Regions from separate parts of the Comamonas antarctica genome, predicted to be linked through region 1. Evidence: predicted binding sites of a transcription regulator. Region 1 holds the regulator's gene; the other holds the start of a gene.
What was found. The regulator NrdR, encoded in region 1, represses ribonucleotide reductase genes. The targets are predictions, from matches to a motif close to CACNANATNTNGTG.
Positions count from the first base shown of each region.

Region 2: HUK68_RS02470 (ribonucleoside-diphosphate reductase subunit alpha) is a predicted target of NrdR. The motif match lies at 3,287-3,300, and genes of this name have one in related genera.

Region 1 covers NZ_CP054840.1:2,862,219-2,869,744, forward strand. The annotation lists gene HUK68_RS13195 (lytic transglycosylase domain-containing protein) at 1-385, shown strand, start outside; ZMP/ZTP riboswitch at 466-615, shown strand; gene glyA (serine hydroxymethyltransferase) at 649-1,896, shown strand; gene nrdR (transcriptional regulator NrdR) at 1,912-2,361, shown strand; gene HUK68_RS13210 (HdeD family acid-resistance protein) at 2,465-3,034, opposite strand; gene aroC (chorismate synthase) at 3,227-4,324, opposite strand; gene HUK68_RS13220 (CBS domain-containing protein) at 4,471-4,920, opposite strand; gene HUK68_RS13225 (O-acetylhomoserine aminocarboxypropyltransferase) at 5,145-6,443, shown strand; gene HUK68_RS13230 (alpha/beta fold hydrolase) at 6,453-7,265, shown strand; gene HUK68_RS13235 (VOC family protein) at 7,320-7,526, opposite strand, start outside.
Region 2 covers NZ_CP054840.1:522,545-530,070, reverse strand. The annotation lists gene HUK68_RS02485 (ATP-binding protein) at 1-958, shown strand, start outside; gene HUK68_RS02480 (sigma-54-dependent transcriptional regulator) at 968-2,437, shown strand; gene ampD (1,6-anhydro-N-acetylmuramyl-L-alanine amidase AmpD) at 2,403-3,035, shown strand; gene HUK68_RS02470 (ribonucleoside-diphosphate reductase subunit alpha) at 3,404-6,334, shown strand; gene HUK68_RS02465 (ribonucleotide-diphosphate reductase subunit beta) at 6,514-7,526, shown strand, end outside.

The DNA of each region.
Region 1 (7,526 bases):
CGGCGCCCAGGGCCTGATGCAGGTCATGACCAGTGTGCATACCGACAAGTACGACAACTTCGGCGGCCGCCTGGCGGCGTTCGATCCCGTGACCAACCTGCGCGTGGGCGTCAAGGTGCTCAAGGACTGCATCGCGCGCGCCGGTTCGGTCGAAGGCGGCCTGCGCCACTATGTCGGCGCGGCCAACCTGGCAAGCGACGGCGGCTATGCCGCCAAGGTGCTGGCCGAGCATGGCCGCCTGCGCCAGGCCGCGGGGCTGCGTGCGCTGCCGGCCACCCCGCCCCAGCCGCTGCTCACCGCCAAGCAGACCACGCCTCTGACCGCGCCCGCCGCCGCCCCGGTGGCCAGCGCCGTCGAGCAGGTGGCACTCAACACCAACCTCTGATCCTCGCCGATTTGCGCGCTGCCGCGGCCGCAGCGCCAGCGAACCCTTTGCCCTGCGGGCCATCTGCGCTCAGCTACACTAGCAGGGTACGCAACTGGCGATAGGCGCAGCCCACCGGGCTGCCGCTGACGTGGAAACCAGCGGATCTCATCCGTGAACCACCGGGGAGCGTACCGCCCAGGCAAACGGATCCGGCCTGAAGCGTTCCGCCGTTCGCCTGGGCAGCCCTTGGCCTCAAGGGACTTCAAGTTCATAGGACTGCCATGTACCACCGCAATATCACTGTTGAAAAAGCCGACCCCGAACTGTTTGCCGCCATCCAGGCCGAAAACCAGCGTCAGGAAGACCACATCGAACTGATCGCCAGCGAGAACTACTGCTCGCCGGCCGTCATGGAAGCCCAGGGCTCCCAGCTGACGAACAAGTACGCCGAAGGCTACCCAGGCAAGCGCTACTACGGCGGCTGCGAGAATGTCGACGTGGTCGAGCAGCTCGCCATCGACCGCGTGAAGCAGCTGTTCGGCGCCGATGCCGCCAACGTGCAACCCAATTCCGGCTCCCAGGCCAACCAGGCCGTGCTGCTGGCCTTTCTCAAGCCCGGCGACACCATCCTGGGCATGAGCCTGGCCGAAGGCGGCCACCTGACCCACGGCATGTCGCTGAACATGTCGGGCAAGTGGTTCAATGTCGTGTCCTACGGTCTCAACGACAAGGAAGAGATCGACTACGACGCGCTCGAAGCCAAGGCCCGTGAGCACAAGCCCAAGCTGATCATTGCCGGTGCTTCGGCCTACGCGCTGCGCATCGATTTCGAGCGCTTCGCCAAGATCGCCAAGGAAATCGGCGCCATCCTGTGGGTCGACATGGCCCACTATGCGGGCCTGATCGCCGCGGGTGTCTACCCCAACCCCGTGCCCCACGCCGACGTGGTCACGACCACGACGCACAAGAGCCTGCGCGGCCCGCGCGGCGGCGTGATCCTGATGAAGGCCGAGCACGAGAAGGCCATCAACTCGGCCATCTTCCCCGGCCTGCAAGGCGGCCCGCTGATGCACGTCATCGCCGGCAAGGCCGTGGCCTTCAAGGAAGCGCTGACGCCCGAGTTCAAGGCCTACCAGGCCCAGGTCGTGAAGAATGCCCAGGTGTTCGCAGAAACGCTGATCGAGCGCGGCCTGCGCATCGTGTCCGGCCGCACCGAAAGCCACGTGATGCTGGTCGACCTGCGCGCCAAGGGCATCACCGGCAAGGCCGCTGAAGCCGCGCTGGGCGCCGCCCACATCACCATCAACAAGAACAGCATCCCCAACGATCCTGAAAAGCCGATGGTGACCAGCGGCATCCGCGTGGGCACGCCCGCCATGACCACGCGCGGCTTCAAGGAAGAAGAGGCGCGCCTGACCGCCAACCTGGTGGCCGACGTGCTGGAAAACCCGAGCGACGAAGCCAACCTCGCCGCCGTGCGCGCCAAGGTCGCGGCACTGACGGCCCGCTTCCCGGTCTACCGCGACTGAGCCTGACGCCCTGCCATGAAGTGCCCTTTTTGCAGCCATCCCGACACCCAGGTGGTCGAGACCCGCGAGGCGGAAGATGGCGGTTTCATCCGCCGCCGGCGCCAGTGCGGTGGCTGCGACAAGCGCTTCACGACCTATGAGCGGCCCGAGGTCAGCTACCCGGCCATCGTCAAGAAGGACGGGCGGCGCATCGAGTACGACCGCAGCAAGTTGAGCGGCTCGTTCTCGCTGGCGCTGCGCAAGCGCCCGGTGAGCACCGAGCAGGTCGACACGGCCATCGAGCGCATCGAGGAGAAGCTGCGCAACCTGGGCATGCGCGAAGTGCAATCCAGCCGCATTGGCGAGCTGGTCATGCATGAGCTCAAGAAGCTCGACAAGGTCGCGTATATCCGGTTTGCAAGCGTCTATCGCAGCTTTGAGGACATCGAGGACTTCAAGAGCGTGATGGACGAGGTGAGGACCTAGAGCCTCGCGCCAACGCCGGCTCGGCTTGCGCCGTAGCTGCGCTGTCCCCCAGAAAAGCTGCTTCGGCAGCTTTTCTTCATTGTGCGCGCAAGCGGGGAACGGCTCAAACGGGCTGCTTGCGCAACCTGAACGCCAGGACCAGCAGCAACACGCCGAAGCAGATCGCAAACCAGCCGATCAGCCAGGTCAACGCAATCGCACCGGCCCCCGGGCGCAGCACGACAAGCAGACCGAAGACGATGGAAAGCAAGCCGGACAGGGCGTGCAGCCATTCCCCCTGGATCTGTTTGCGCAAGCGAATGGCAGCCATGATCTGAAACACGCCGATGGCAATCGCCCAACTGCCGATGATGAAGATCAGCGTGAGCGCCGTCACACCGGGCCAGAAGAACGTGACAATGCCCGCGGCAATGCCCACCAGACCGACAATGATGAGCGGCCACAGCGGTTTGCCGTGCTCACGGATTCGCACTCCGGCCACCAGCGCCAGCACGCCGTCCACCAGCGCATAGGCGCCCCATAGCAGCACCAGCACGGCCAGCGTGGCGGCCGGCATGACCAGGGCCAGCAGGCCGAAGATCAGCGCGCACAGGCCACGCAGCGCAATCCAGCCCCACTCCTTGTGCATGTGCTCCAAGACGCGTTGCTCGATGTTTGCGGCATTCAACGACATGACGACCTCCTGCAGCTTGTACTGAAAAAAGTATAGCCGCGCCCCATGTCCGCGCGCCAGCGGCGGTGACGCTGCCTGCCTGCCGGCAAACGAAGCTTGACAAAAGCGTACAAGCCGCGGCAGCCAGCCCATTTCGCAACGCCCGCACCAGCCCAAAAAAAAATGGCTGCCTCATCGGCAGCCACAGGGCCATCAGAGCAGCGACGAGCGAATCGGCGGCACGCCCTGCTGCACATCGCCGCACTGGGCCCGATGCAGCAGTGCGTGGTCCATGACCACCAAGGCCAGCAGGGCCTCGGCAATGGGCGCGGCGCGGATGCCCACGCAAGGGTCGTGGCGGCCCTTGGTGATGACTTCGGTGGGCTGGCCGTGGATGTCGATGGAGTCGCGCGGGCTCAGGATGGAGCTGGTGGGCTTGATGGCAATCGAGACTTCGAGGTCCTGACCGGTGCTGATGCCGCCGAGCACGCCGCCGGCGTGGTTGCTGGCAAAGCCCGCGGGCGTGAGCGAATCGCCGTGCACCGTGCCGCGCTGGGCCACGCTGGCGAAGCCGACGCCGATCTCCACGCCCTTGACCGCGTTGAGGCCCATCATCGCGTAGGCAATGTCGGCGTCGAGCTTGTTGTAGAGCGGCTGGCCCAGGCCCACGGGCACGCCGCTGGCCTGCACGCGGATGCGCGCGCCGCAGGAGTCGCCGGCCTTGCGCAGCGCATCCATGTAGTCCTCGAAGGCCGAGACATCGGCCACGGGCGCGAAGAACGGGTTGTTCGGCACATGCATCCAGTCCTCGAACGGAATGTCCAGCTCGCCCAGTTGCGTCATGCAGGCGCGGAACTCGGTGCCGAACTGGGCCTTGAGCCACTGCTTGGCCACGGCGCCCGCGGCCACGGTGGGGGCCGTGAGGCGCGCCGACGAGCGACCACCGCCGCGCGGATCGCGGATACCGTACTTGTGCCAGTAGGTGTAGTCGGCGTGGCCCGGGCGGAAGCTCTCGACGATGTTGGCGTAGTCCTTGCTGCGCTGGTCGGTATTGCGGATCAGCAGCGCGATCGGCGTGCCCGTGGTCTTGCCTTCATAGACGCCGGACAGAATTTCCACCGCATCGGGCTCCTGGCGCTGGGTCACATGGCGGCTAGTGCCCGGACGGCGGCGGTCCAGGTCATGCTGGATCATGGCCTCGTTCAAGGGCATGCCCGGCGGGCAGCCGTCGATCACGCAGCCAATGGCCGGGCCGTGGGATTCACCGAAATTGGTGACGCTGAATAGGGTTCCGAAGGTATTGCCGCTCATGGCGGGCAATTATGCCGGGGTATGGGGGGCTGGGGCGCCCCCCGGACATCAAAGGTACGATGGGCAAGCCAAGTTGCCGACCTCGAGGCCGGGATGTTCATCCTTCGACAGGCTCAGGACGAACGGCCAATACCCCGAAACCTGATCTATTCAGCGCCCTGGCGCTCGCCTTCGGGCCAGTCGCGGATGTAGGCCTTGAGCATGCGGTTCTCGAAGTTCTGGCTGTCGACGACGGCCTTGGCGACGTCGTAGAAGCTGATCACGCCCATCAGCATGCGCTTGTCCATGACCGGCATGTAGCGCGCATGGCGGTCGAGCATCATGCGGCGGACTTCGTCCATTTCGGTTTCCAGCGTGCAGGTCAGCGGCGCGTCGTCCATGGCGGTGCGCACCAGCGTCGTGCCGGCCGCGTTCTTGACCAGGGCCTGGATGACCTCGCGGAAGGTCAGCATGCCCACGACGTCCGAGTGTTCCATCACCACCAGCGAGCCAATGTCCTTCTCGGCCATCGTCTCCACTGCGCGGCTCAGCGGCTCGTCGGGGGAAATGGCGTACAAGGTGTTGCCCTTGACGCGAAGAATGTCACGTACTTTCATGCTGTGTCTCCGGCTGTTGCCGCTGGGAATGGAGTGGCCTCCTGATGGTTATCGATCTTAGCCGACAAAGCCGCGCGGCAAGCCGGTGGCGCGGCCATTCGGGCGTCGGCACCGAGGTCGGCGCGGTGCGCGCGCGCTCCGGCTTGGCAGATGGTCCATGCATAATCGTTGGCCCGGGCTGCGTCCCGGAGCACCACTGCGATTGACACTATTCTGGAGACAAGATGCCCGGTTATTCTGACCCCGGCTTCGATACGCTGAGCCTGCATGCGGGCACCCAGCCCGATCCCGTCACCGGCGCGCGTGCCGTGCCCATCCATCTCACGACCTCGTTCGTGTTCGAGTCCAGCGACCATGCGGCCTCGCTGTTCAACCTGGAGCGGCCGGGCCATGTCTACAGCCGCATCAGCAACCCGACCAATGCCGTGCTCGAGCAGCGCGTGTCGGCGCTCGAAGGCGGCGTGGGCGCAATTGCCGTGGCCAGCGGCCAGGCGGCGCTGCACCTGTCGGTGGCCACGCTGATGGGCGCGGGCAGCCACATCGTTGCCAGCACGGCGCTCTACGGCGGCAGCCAGAACCTGCTGCACTACACGCTGGCGCGCTTCGGCATCGAGACCACCTTCGTCAAGCCCGGCGACATCGACGGCTGGAAGGCCGCGGTGCGCCCCAACACCAAGCTGTTCTTTGGCGAGACCGTGGGCAATCCAGGCCTGGACGTGCTCGACATTCCCACCGTGTCGCAGATCGCACACGAGGCCGGCGTGCCGTTGCTGGTCGACTCGACCTTGACCTCGCCCTGGTTGATGAAGCCCCTGTCGCTGGGCGCGGACATCGTCTACCACTCGGCGACCAAATTCCTCTCGGGCCATGGCACGGTGATCGGCGGCGTGATCGTCGACGGCGGCAGCTTCGACTGGGAACGCTCGGGCAAATTCCCCGAACTCACGGCGCCCTATGACGGCTTCCACAACATGGTGTTCACCGAGGAAAGCACCGTTGGCGCCTTCCTGCTGCGCGCGCGCCGCGAAGGCCTGCGCGACTTCGGCGCCTGCATGAGCCCGCATACCGCCTGGCTGATCCTGCAGGGCATCGAGACCCTGCCGCTGCGCATGGAACGCCACATGCGCAACACCGAGAAGGTGGTGCAGTTCCTGGCCAGCCATCCGCTGGTGAGCCGCGTCGGCCACCCGATGCTCGAGAGCCACCCCAGCCATGCGCTGGCCAAGAAGCTGCTGCCGCGCGGCGCGGGTTCGGTGTTCAGCTTCGACATTGCCGGCAACCGCAACCAGGGCAAGAAGTTCATCGAGACGCTCAAGGTGTTCAGCCACCTCGCCAACGTCGGCGACTGCCGCTCGCTGGTGATCCACCCGGCCAGCACCACGCACTTCCGCATGGACGACGACGCGCTGGCCAATGCCGGCATCGGTCAGGGCACGATCCGCCTGTCGATCGGCCTCGAGGATGCCGACGACCTCATCGACGATCTCAAGCGCGCGCTCAAGGCCGCGGAAAAAGCAGTATAGGAGGCACGCATGAACATCGAAGTCAACGGCCACTCCATCTATGCCTACACCGGCGGCAAGGCACTGCGCGCGGGCCAGCCCACGGCCATTCTGATCCACGGCGTGCTGTGCGACCACAGCGTCTGGGCGCTGCAAAGCCGCTACCTCGCCAACCACGGCTGGAACGTGCTGGCCCTCGACCTGCCCGGCCACTGCCGCAGCCAGGGCGCGGCGCCGCAAAGCGTCGAGGAAGCCGCGCGCTTCATTGCCGACCTGATGGATGCCGCAGGGCTGGACAAAGCCGCGCTGGTCGGCCATAGCTGGGGCAGCCTGATTGCACTGCAGGCCGCGGCCGACCTCGGCGAACGCGTGAGCCATCTCGCGCTGGTGGGCACCGCGCATCCAATGAAGGTCTCGCCGGCGCTGCTGCAGTCGGCGCTGGACACGCCCGAGCAGGCGATCCAGATGGTCAACACCTTCTCGCGCGCGACGCTGGCGCCGCCGGGCGGCGCGGGCAGCTGGGTGTTCGGTGCGGGCGTGGCGCTGGGCCGGCGCGTGCTGGCCAGCAATGCGCGGCAGAACCTGCTGCATACCGGGTTTGTCGCCTGCGACCGCTACAGCGGCGGTGAAGCGGCGATTGCCGCCATCACCTGCCCGGTGCTGTTTGCGCTCGGCGTCCAGGACCAGATGACGCCGCCCAAGGGCGCGCAGGCACTGTTCCAGGCGGCCCAGGCCGCGGGCCGGAATCCGCAGCGCGTCATGCTGCCCATGGGGCACAACCAGATGACGGAATCGCCGGACGAAACGCTGTTTGCGCTGCGGGATTTCCTGAAGGCGGCCTGAGCTTCAGGCTGCGCAGCAAGCCCCGCCGTCGCGAGACGAGCGGGGCTTGTTCATTCAGAACGTGATGTACACCGATGGCGCGCTGCGTCGGGCCTCGCCATGGAACACGGCCTCGATGTTGTTGCCATCGGGGTCGATCACGAAGGCGGCGTAGTAGTTCGGGTGGTAGGGGCGCACGCCCGGCGCGCCATTGTCCTGCCCGCCATGGGCCAGCGCGGCCTGGTAAAACGCGTCGACCATGGCGCGGTCGCGCGCCTGGAA
Region 2 (7,526 bases), 1.9 Mb from region 1:
GCTGTCGACGCTGGTCGAGCAGACCTTTGCCAGCGGCGCGGCGCTGACCGCGGACATGGACCTGGTGCACGCCGCCCACAATCCGCTGGGGCTGCATGTGCGCACCTGGCTCACCGCGCCGATGCAGGGCGATGCGCCCGCGGCGGCGCAGTGGTGCGTGGTGTTCCTGCATGACCTGCGCGAGATGCAGGCCCGGCTGCGCACCGAGAAGCTGGCGGCGATGGGCCGCATGTCGGCGGCCGTCGCGCACGAGATCCGCAATCCGCTGGCCGCGATCAGCCAGGCCAACGCGCTGCTGGCCGAGGACCTGAGCGATCCGGGCCAGCAGCGCCTGAGCGCCATGGTCGCGCACAACGCCCAGCGCCTGGCGCGCATCGCCGAGGAAGTGCTCGACATCGCGCGCGTGCAGCAGCAGATCCATGCGGCCGAGGCCAGCGCGCTGCCGCTGGACGAGCAGGTCGCGGCGATCTGGGACGAATGGCGCGCCCAGGGGGGCGAGGCGCGCGAGGCCCGCGTCTTGCTGCACGCCGAGCAGGCGCTGGTGGCCTTCGATGCCGAGCACCTGCGCCGCGTGCTGGTCAACCTGCTGGACAACGCCCAGCGCTTTCGCAGCGGCGCAGCCGACGGCCTGCAGCTGCTGACCGGCCATGCGGGCCCGGTGCCGATGCTCGGCGTGCCGCAGGTGTGGCTGCAGGTCTGGAGCGATGGCGCGCCGCTCGACGCGTCGGTGCAACGCCATCTGTTCGAGCCTTTTTTCTCGTCGCACAGCCGCTCGACGGGCCTGGGGCTGTACATTTGCCGCGAGCTTTGCGAGCGCTACGGCGCGCGCCTGGGCTACCAGCGGCTGGCGCGCGACACCACGCGCGGCAGCATCGAGGGCAATGCCTTCACGCTGGTGTTCTATCCGACCGCCGTGCTGGGCACCCCCGCGTCCCGCCTCGACACCCTCGTTGTCTGACACCTGCCCATGCCTGACATTGCCGCCTCCATCCTGGTCATCGACGACGAGCCCGACCTGCGCACGCTCTACGAGCTGACGCTGCTGCGCGAAGGCTACCGCGTCGAGACCGCCGACAGCGTACAGGAGGCGCGCGCCCAGCTGCAGGCCCAGCGCTTCGACGCCGTGCTCACCGACATGCGCCTGCCCGACGGCCTGGGCCTGGACCTGCTGCTGGAGCTGCGCGCGCAGCAGCGCTCCGAGCGCTGCGTGGTCATCACCGCGCACAGCTCGGCCGAGAATGCGGTCGAGGCGCTGCGCGCGGGCGCCTTCGACTACCTGAGCAAACCCGTGGACCTCAAGCAGTTCCGCGCCGTCGTCGCCTCGGCCGTGCATCGGCCCGCGACCGGCGGTTCGTCCGCGGCGCGTGGCACGCGCGCCCCGGCCGCGGGCGGGCGCGAGTCCGAGCCGCGCCTGGCCGATCCGGCCGGCGCGCTGGCACTGCTGGTGGGCGAATCGCCGGCCATGCGCGCGGTCAAGCAGAACATTCTCAAGGTCGCCAAAGGCATGGCGCCAGTGCTGGTGCAGGGCGAATCGGGCACCGGCAAGGAACTGGTGGCGCGCGCGCTGCATGCCAGCAGCCACCGCGCCGACGGCCCGCTGGTGGCGGTGAACTGCGGCGCGATTCCCGACAACCTGCTCGAGGCCGAGTTCTTCGGCGCGCGCAAGGGCTCGTACACCGGCGCCACGCAGGATCGCGGCGGCTATTTCCAGGCCGCGCGCGGCGGCACGCTGTTTCTCGACGAGATCGGCGACCTGCCGCTCGCCATGCAGGCCAAGCTGCTGCGCGCCATCCAGGAGCGGCGCGTGCGCCCGCTGGGCTCGACCCAGGAGGAGACGGTCGATGTGCGCATCATCAGCGCCACGCACCGCGACCTGGCCGCCGAAGTCGCCGCGGGGCGCTTCCGCCAGGATCTCTATTACCGGCTCAACGTCATCGAGATCCGGCTGCCGCCGCTGCGCGAACGCCGCGAGGACCTGCCGGCGCTGTGCGAAGTGCTGCTGGCGCGCATTGCCGCCGAAACCGGCTGCCCGGTGCCGCCGGTCACCCCGCAGCTGCTCGAGCAGCTCGCACGCCTGCCGCTCACCGGCAACGTGCGTGAACTTGAAAACCAGCTGCACCGCGCGCTCACGCTCAGCGAAGACCAGCAGCTGTCGCTCGGCGCGGCCGCCGATGAAACGCTGGCGCCCGTGCCCGTGCCAGCTACCGCCGCCGCGCCCCTTGCCGCGGACGCCGGCCACCTGCCGCATGACCTGCAGGCCTGGCTCGACCAGCAGGAGCGCGACATCCTGGTGCGCGCACTGCGGGAAATGGGCTTCAACCGCACCGCCGCCGCGGCGCGGCTGGGCATCAGCCTGCGCCAGATCCGCTACCGCATTGCCCGCCTGAACATCTCCGCCCCCCATGACAGCGAAGCCCCCGACAGCCCCGAACACTGAAGCCGCAGGCCGCTGGCCGGCCAGCCCCTGGAACGGCGGCTGGTACCTGCCGGCGCAGATCCTGCCTTCGCCCAACTTCGGCGCGCGGCCCGAGGGCGCGCAGATCGATCTGCTGGTACTGCACTCGATCAGCCTGCCGCCCGGCGAATACGGCACGGGCGCGGTGCAGCAGCTGTTCACCAATCGGCTCGACTGGGATGCGCACCCCTATTACCAGGGCATACGCGGCGTGGAGGTCTCGGCGCACTTCTTCATCACGCGCGAAGGCAGGGTCTGGCAGTTCGTCGACTGCGGCCAGCGCGCCTGGCACGCGGGCGCGTCGCACTGGCGCGGGCGCGGCAACTGCAACGACGACTCGATAGGCATAGAGCTCGAAGGGCTCGAGGGGCTGACGTTCGAGCCGGCGCAGTATGCGGCGCTCGCGCAGCTGTGCGCCGATCTCGCCGCGCATTACCCGATTCGCCATGTGGCCGGCCATGAACATATCGCGCCGGGCCGCAAGCGCGATCCCGGGCCGGGCTTCGACTGGCCGCGGCTGCGCAGTGCGCTCGCGGGCCAGGCCCTGCAATGGCCTGCGGCTACCGCAGCGGACGTCTAAGGCGTTTTTCCACCAGCGTCAATCCATGACCATCGGGAGGCCGGCTTTTTCGCCACGCCGGCAAAATTTTTTGTCGTCCCGGCCATGCGGCGCAAGCCCGCGCGGGCCTTGGTTTTTGTGGTTTTCACCGGCGGCTTTCCTGCGCCAAGACAAGGTTTTTCCAGCGCGGAACATGCTCTTGGCGAAGCCATCGCGCTACACTAGCCCTCGAAGCAAAGACACTACCTGTAGTGGTCAATAGCCTCCACAGGCACTACATTTAGTGTTAAAAACTTGTGCACAGTGTGTGTACGGCTTGTGGACAATCAGTTTCGCGCTGCCGGCCCCGGCGGCTGCAGCGCCATCACCTAAACGCCCAAGAGGAATCCATGCAAGAAGCGTTGAACCCCGTCTCCTCCGCGTCCGCCGATGCGGCGACCACCGCGGCCAATCAGCAGTACCACGTCATGCGCCGCAGCGGTGATGTCGTGGACTTCACGCCGCAGAAGATCGCCGTTGCCGTGACCAAGGCCTTCCTCGCCGTGCGCGGCGCCCAGGGCGCGGCCTCGGCCAGCGTGCGCGAGATGGTGGACGAGCTCACGCAAGGCGTGGTGCGCGCGCTGGTGCGTTCGCGTCCGGGCGGCGGCACGTTCCACATCGAAGACATCCAGGACCAGGTCGAACTGGGCCTGATGCGCGGCGGCCACCATGAAGTCGCGCGCGCCTACGTGCTGTACCGCGAGCGCCGCAACCAGGAACGCGCCGAGCAGAAGAAGGCCACCCAGGCCGCGGCCGCCCCGGCGCCCGAACTGCAGGTCACCGACAACGGCCAGCGCGTGCCGCTGAACCGCGAACGCCTGGTGGCGCTGATCGAATCCGCGTGCCAGGGCCTGAACGCCGACATCCAGTCCGCGCCCATCGTGCAGGAAACCCTGCGCAACCTGTACGACGGCGTGCCCATCGACGAAGTGTTCAAGGCCGCCATCCTGGCCGCGCGCACGCTGATCGAGAAGGACCCCGACTACACCTACGCCACCGCGCGCCTGCTGCTGCACACCATCGTGCGCGAAGTCATGGGCCGCGATGTCGCGCCGGCCGAAATGGGCGCCGCCTATGCCGAATACTTCCCCGGCTTCGTGCAAAAGGGTGTCGACAACGAACTGCTCAACCCCGAGCTGCTCACCTATGACCTGCCGCGCCTGGCCAAGGCCCTCAAGGCCGAACGCGACCAGCAGTTCGACTACCTGGGCCTGCAGACGCTCTACGACCGCTACTTCCTGCACGTCAAGAAGACCCGCATCGAGCTGCCCCAGTCGTTCTTCATGCGCGTGGCCATGGGCCTGGCGCTAGGCGAGTCCGACCGCAACGCGCGCGCCATCGAGTTCTATGAGCTGCTGAGCTCGTTCGACTTCATGAGCAGCACGCCCACGCTGTTCAACAGCGGCACGCTGCGTTCGCAGCTCTCGAGCTGCTACCTGACCACGGTGCCCGACGACCTCGACGGCATCTACGAATCGATCAAGGAAAACGCGCTGCTGTCGAAGTTCGCCGGCGGCCTGGGCAACGACTGGACGCGCGTGCGCGCCCTGGGTTCGCGCATCAAGGGCACGAACGGCGAGTCGCAGGGCGTGGTGCCCTTCCTCAAGGTGGTCAACGACACGGCCGTGGCCGTGAACCAGGGCGGCAAGCGCAAGGGCGCGGTCTGCACCTACCTGGAAAGCTGGCACCTCGACATCGAGGAGTTCCTGGAGCTGCGCAAGAACACCGGCGACGACCGCCGCCGCACGCACGACATGAACACCGCGAACTGGATCCCCGATCTGTTCATGCGCCGCGTGATCGAAAAGGGCAGCTGGACGCTGTTCTCGCCCGCCGACGTTCCCGACCTGCACGACCTGTTCGGCGCCGACTTCGAGAAGGCCTACACCGCCTACGAAGCCAAGGCCCAGAGCGGCGAACTCAAGCTGCACAAGACGCTGCCCGCCACCGACCTGTGGCGCAAGATGCTGTCGATGCTGTTCGAGACCGGCCACCCCTGGATCACGTTCAAGGACCCCTGCAACATCCGCTCGCCGCAGCAGCATGTGGGCGTCGTGCACTCGTCCAACCTGTGCACCGAGATCACGCTCAACACCAGCGACACCGAAACCGCGGTCTGCAACCTCGGCTCGGTCAACCTGGTGCGCCACATCAAGGACGGCCAGCTCGACCACGAAAAGCTGCGCAAGACCATCACCACGGCGATGCGCATGCTCGACAACGTGATCGACATCAACTACTACGCGGTGCAGAAGGCCAAGGACTCGAATCTGCGCCACCGCCCCGTGGGCCTGGGCCTGATGGGCTTCCAGGATGCGCTGTATGAGATGCGCATGCCCTACGCCTCGCTGTCGGCCGTGGAGTTCGCCGACCAGTCGATGGAAGCCATCTGCTACTACGCCTACTGGGCCTCGACCGAGCTGGCCAAGGAACGCGGCAGCTACTCGACCTTCAAGGGCTCGCTGTGGGACCGTGGCATCCTGCCGCTGGACACCCTGGACCTGCTGGAAAAGGCGCGTGGCGGCCATGTCGAAGTCGACCGCTCGATGCGCCTCGACTGGGACGGCCTGCGCAAGAAGATCGCGGCCGACGGCATGCGCAACTCGAACTGCGTGGCCATCGCCCCCACGGCGACGATCTCCAACATCGTCGGCGTCGATGCCTCGATCGAGCCCTCGTTCGGCAACCTGTCCGTCAAGTCCAACCTGTCGGGCGAGTTCACCATCATCAACAACTACCTGGTGCGCGACCTCAAGCGCCTGGGCCTGTGGGATGACGTGATGGTCATGGACCTGAAGCACTTCGACGGCTCGCTGCGCCCCATCGACCGTGTGCCCCAGGAAATCAAGGACCAGTACGCCACGGCGTTCGAAGTCTCGCCCGAATGGCTGGTCGAAGCCGCGTCGCGCCGCCAGAAATGGATCGACCAGGCGCAGAGCCTGAACATCTACATGGCCGGCGCCTCGGGCAAGAAGCTCGACGACACCTACAAGCTGGCGTGGCTGCGCGGTCTGAAGACCACCTATTACCTGCGCACCACCAGCGCCACGCAGGTCGAGAAGTCGACCGTGCAAAGCCGCACGCTCAACGCCGTGTCGTCGTCGGCTCCCGCTGCTGCCACGGCGGCCGCCGCCACGGCTGCGGTCACCGTCGCATCGGCCGCGGCCGCCGCCGTGCCCAGCGCGCTGGAAAAGGCCGCTGCCGCCGCGCTGGCCAGCACGCCCGCCACGGACATCAAGTTCTGCGCGATCGACGACCCGGGCTGCGAAGCCTGCCAGTGATGGCACCGGGCACAGGCCTCAAGCCCTAGCGCTTCGGGCCTGCGCCACCCGCCCGCCGGCGCCCTGCGCCGCGCGGGCGGCTCCCTCTTCCAGCCTGGCCCGTGGCTTCGCTGGACCCTGCCAAGGCCGCCGTCGCCCCACGCCACCGCGCCTCTTGCAGCCCTCTTCAGGAACACACCATGCTGACCTTCGACGACGACACCACCCCCAGCACCTCCGCCAGCAATGCCGCGGCGACTCCCGCCGCCTCCGTCAAGCGCGTCAATGCCGCCGACAAGCGCATCATCAACGCCAAGACCGACGTCAACCAGCTGGTGCCGTTCAAGTACAAGTGGGCCTGGGAAAAGTACCTGGCCACCTGCGCCAACCACTGGATGCCGCAGGAAGTGAACATGACGCGCGACATCGCGCTGTGGAAGGACCCGAACGGCCTGACCGAAGACGAGCGCCGCATCGTCAAGCGCAACCTGGGCTTCTTCGTCACGGCCGACTCGCTGGCCGCGAACAACATCGTGCTGGGCACCTACCGCCACATCACCGCGCCCGAATGCCGCCAGTTCCTGCTGCGCCAGGCCTTCGAGGAAGCGATCCACACCCACGCCTACCAGTACATCGTCGAGTCGCTGGGCCTCGAGGAAGGCGAGATCTTCAACGCCTACAACGAGATCAAGTCGATCCGTGACAAGGACGAGTTCCTGATCCCCTACATCGAGGCGATCATGGACCCGAACTTCCACACCGGCACGCCCGAAACCGACCAGACGCTGCTCAAGTCGCTGATCGTCTTCGCCTGCCTGATGGAAGGCCTGTTCTTCTACGTCGGCTTCACGCAGATCCTCGCGCTGGGCCGCCAGAACAAGATGACCGGTGCCGCCGAGCAGTACCAGTACATCCTGCGCGACGAGTCGATGCACTGCAACTTCGGCATCGACCTGATCAACCAGCTCAAGCTGGAGAATCCGCACCTTTGGACCAACGAGTTCAAGGAAGAAATCAAGGCGCTCTTCATCAAGGCCGTCGAGCTCGAATACGCGTATGCCGAAGACACCATGCCGCGCGGCGTGCTGGGCATGAACGCATCGATGTTCAAGGGCTACCTGCGCTACATCGCCAACCGCCGCGCGACGCAGATCGGCCTCGAGGAACTCTTCCCGGGTGAGGAAAATCCCTTCCCCTGGATGAGCGAGATGAT